One region of the Levilactobacillus sp. LN180102 genome, then DNA from elsewhere that is predicted to be linked to it. Evidence: predicted binding sites of a transcription regulator. Region 1 holds the regulator's gene; the other holds the start of a gene.
The links. The regulator NrdR, encoded in region 1, represses ribonucleotide reductase genes. The targets are predictions, from matches to a motif close to ACACNATATATNGTGT.
Positions count from the first base shown of each region.

Region 1 (2,207 bases):
GATGGCTTTAGCCATTGGGGGGCATGGCACGACAGTCCATTCATTTTCGACAGCGTTTGGTGAGGCTGGTCAGTTTCAAAATCAGTTGCATGTCTATGGCCGAGAAGGTGAACCGTGCGAACGGTGTGGAACAGAATTGGTTAAGATTAAGGTGGCCCAGCGTGGCACGCATTTCTGCCCGCACTGCCAGCCATTACCACCAGAAGCAAAGGTGGCGTTGATTCATGACTGAGGTATGGGGATTAACGGGCGGCATTGCCACGGGGAAGTCGACGGTTAGCGCGTGGTTACGCGCAGCCGGGGTACCGGTGATTGACGCCGACCAGATTGCGCGACAAGTTGTTGCACCGGGAACCGCGGGGCTTAAACAAGTTGTAACGACTTTTGGGGCAGACTATTTACGTGATGGTCAGCTAGATCGCAAGAAGTTGGGCCAGTGGGTCTTTTCGCGACCGGCCGAGCTTAAGCGTTTAGAAGCGATTACAACACCGTTAATTCGTGCTGAAATTAGCCGACAAGTCGCGAATTACCGTCAGCAAGCCGTTCCAGTCGTGGTTATTGATGCACCAACGCTATTTGAAGCTGGCTATGCGACGACCTTGGTTGATCGGATTATGGTTGTTGCAACAGATGCGCCGACACAAAAGGCCCGGTTAATGGCGCGGGATAACTTATCGGCTAGCGATGCGCAAAATCGGATTGATCGGCAATGGCCAATCGACCAAAAGATCGCACAGGCTGATGTGGTGATTGATAATGGACGGACAATTGCCGAAACACGGCAACAAGTGGTAAAATGGCTTGACATGAATAACTTTGGAACAAGTAACCATTTAAAACGAGGTGACCAGTAATGCAGTGTCCACACTGTCATCATAATGGATCGCGGGTCGTGGACAGTCGGCCCACAGACGACGGTCGTGTTATTCGCCGTCGTCGTGAGTGTGAGAGCTGCGGCTTTCGGTTCACGACGTTTGAGCGAGTTGAAGTCACACCGCTGTTAGTAATTAAGAAGAACGGAACGCGTGAAGAATTCAATCGTGAAAAAGTTCTGCGTGGTATTATTCGCTCTGCCGAGAAACGACCGGTGGGGATGGATGTCATGACGCAGATTGTTGATGAAGTTGAGAATAAGATTAGGGCGCTAGGTGTTAGTGAAATCTCTAGCCAACTGATTGGTGAATATGTGATGAATCGATTAGTCGATGTTGATGAGATCGCTTATATCCGTTTTGCCAGTGTCTACCGGCAGTTTAAGGATACCGGTGTTTTCTTCAATGAATTAAAAGATATGCTTGATAAAGATAAATTGAAAGCCAAAAAAGAAACAAATGGGAAAAGCGAGGCGAAGTAAGGCATGGAGGATTCCTGGCACCAATTGCAGCCAAAGACCAGTTTTTTGGTTCGATTGGCCGACCGGCTGACCGATCAGAGTTGGCAAACGCTAACGCAGCTGTATCAGCCGATCATCGGACCGAGTGCCGCGGGGCTCTACTCGGCCCTTTTTTGGCTACCCAAGACGGGACAGTATCACCGGCACGCGACATTGTTGGCGATATTGGGGATGGATTTGGCACACCTATATGACGCGCGTTTACGGTTAGAAGCAACCGGACTGTTAACCACGACGGTGTCCACCAAAGATGATTTGACGAGTTTTAATTATGATTTGCACGCACCGTTACTCCCCGCAGCCTTTTTTAAAGACGACCTCTTAAGCGTTCAACTGTTGGGGGTTGTGGGTGAGGATCTTTATCAATCACTGGTCCGTGTCAATACGTCGACCACTGAACGGTCAACTGATGAAGAAAACATTACGAAGAACTTTTTAGAAGTCTTTCATGTGGATGGTCAGGAGCTCGCGGAACTACCAACAGCGATAACAGCAGGTCGTCAGCACTTAGATGCTGAAACACAAGCGACGGCACCGGCATTGCAGGCGACACCAGCGGACTTTGATTTTAAATTACTAGGAGAAATTTTAGAGCATTCATTTATTGATACGCGGGCCTTGCGAAGTGAGCGTCAGTTATTATTAACGGAGCATGCCACCTATGGTTTGGATGAAGTGACGATGGCCCGCTATATTGGCGAAGCAACTGATCTGGCTACTAATCAATTCAATGCCGAAACGTTTAAACGGGTCATTGCCCAAAACTTTGGGCGACCGCAGTCAGCGAAATCGGTAGCACAACCGCAGAAGACAG
Region 1 is NZ_JBNIIX010000001.1:233,732-235,938, reverse strand. It holds gene mutM (bifunctional DNA-formamidopyrimidine glycosylase/DNA-(apurinic or apyrimidinic site) lyase) at 1-232, shown strand, start outside; gene coaE (dephospho-CoA kinase) at 225-854, shown strand; gene nrdR (transcriptional regulator NrdR) at 854-1,354, shown strand; gene ACP4IT_RS01270 (replication initiation and membrane attachment family protein) at 1,358-2,207, shown strand, end outside.

Region 2 (2,207 bases), on a different contig from region 1:
TGGTGGTTTTCCGGCTATCTTGAGTGTTTTCGTAGTTGCTGGGTTCTCCTTTCAAGGAACTGAACTGGTAGGAATCACAGCTGGCGAGTCAAAAGACCCAGCTCACAGTGTGCCTAAGGCGATTAATCAGGTATTCTGGCGGATTATTCTATTCTACATTTTAGCTATCTTTGTTATTGCCGCCGTTTTGCCTTACACCAGCCCTGACTTACTCGGTTCTTCTGCGAGTGATGTTGCCATTAGTCCCTTTACATTAGTTTTCCAGCGGGCTGGTTTGGCAGCCGCTGCGGGTGTTATGAACGCGGTCATTTTGACCTCAGTGCTTTCAGCCGCTAATTCGGGGATGTATGCTTCAACTCGGATGCTGTATTCCTTGTCTAAGGAAGGTTATGCACCGAAGTTGTTTGAACGGACAGGAAAGAATGGAATTCCTTACCCGGCACTATTTGCCACAACCATTGTTGCGGCTTTGACTTTTATCAGTAGTATTGCCGGTCCACAGATTTATCTGTGGTTGGTGGCTGCAAGTGGGTTGACTGGGTTTATTGCATGGTTCGGGATTGCCTTATCGCACTTCCGTTTCCGCCGCGCATTCATGAAGCAAGGCCATAAGTTGTCTGAACTGAGCTATCACGCAAAGTGGTTCCCAATTGGACCAATTCTGGCGTTGATCCTGTGTGTGGCCGTGATTGTCGGTCAGGACCCACAATCATTCTTCTCGGGTCATTGGGAACAAGTACTGGTAACTTACATCAGCGTACCATTGGTTTTGGTACTGTACTTGGGCTACAAGTTTAAGAAGCACACTAAGCTGATTCCATTGGATCAGGTTGATGTGTCACCCGTTCATAAGGACGGAACTTTAAAGGAATCGTCAACTAAAGATTAAGAATAATAATGCGTGGGCAGATAAAATGAAATAATATTAACGGCGTCTCGTTAGGCTTATGGCCTACGAGGTGCCGTTTTTAATGAATTGGGTAATGAAAAAATGGCCACGATATATTGTCTTTTACGAAGTAGGTTGGTACAATATGTGGTGTTGAAATTTTGGCCGAGAAATCGGCGCGTCGTTATTTAAAGGAGAGAGATTGCATGCTTGTATTATCGGGAACTATCGGAGCCGGCAAAACGAGTCTAACTACGTTGTTAGCCGAACATTTACACAAACCAGCCTTTTATGAATCAGTGGATGACAACAAAATCTTGCCACTGTTCTACCAGAACCCTCAGAAGTATGCCTTTCTATTACAAATTTACTTTCTTAACAAGCGGTTGGATAGCATTAAGGCAGCCAATGCGGATGATGAGACAGTTTTGGATCGGTCGATCTTCGAGGACTCCTTGTTGTTTCACTTGAACGCTGACCTGGGTCGAGCAACGTCTACGGAAGTTGATATCTATGACTCCTTGCTGGCCAATATGATGCAGGAATTGCCAGAAGCGACGCATAAAAAGAACCCAGACTTGTTGATCCATATCAATATTTCGTTTGAAACGATGTTAGAACGGATTAAGAAGCGGGGTCGTTCTTTTGAACAGATCGATCATGATCCGAGTCTGTATGAATATTACCAACAATTGGATCAACGATACGTTGATTGGTATAACGCCTATGATAAGTCACCTAAGATGCAAATTGATGGCGACCAATTAGACTTCGTAGAGGATCCAGCAGCCCGGCAACAGGTCTTACACCTGATTGACGAAAAGATTGCTTCACTTTAGTCGTTGTCTTTGTTACCAAAATGCGGTATGATAACGTCAATTAATAAACACGAGGTGCCTATCCAGTAGACGGCCAGAGAAGCGGGGAAAGCTGAAAGCCGCAACGTCGAAAATTCCAGCACTAAAAAAGTGGGCGGGTAATGCCGCACGGTGCAGACCGTTATCATGTTCAAGGGTGTCATTGCGTGCAATGACGAACTTGGGTGGTACCGCGAAGGTCTTCGTCCCATGTGACGGAGACCTTTTTTGTATCATCCGCAAATTAGAGAGGAGTTATTTCAGATGTTAGATTTAAAGTTGATTCGCCAAGAACCAGACTTCATCAAAGAAAAGTTGGCAACTCGAGGCGTTGACCCAGCTGATATTGATGCACTATTGGAACTTGATGCCAAACGTCGGGAACTAATTGTTAAGAGTGAAACGATGAAAGCCCAACGAAACACGGTGTCTGATGAAATTTCACAATTGAAGCGGAATAA
Region 2 is NZ_JBNIIX010000003.1:157,625-159,831, forward strand. It holds gene ACP4IT_RS03220 (amino acid permease) at 1-889, shown strand, start outside; gene ACP4IT_RS03225 (deoxynucleoside kinase) at 1,096-1,728, shown strand; gene serS (serine--tRNA ligase) at 2,011-2,207, shown strand, end outside.
Region 2: a site for NrdR is predicted at 1,028-1,043, ahead of ACP4IT_RS03225 (deoxynucleoside kinase). Genes of this name have one in related genera too.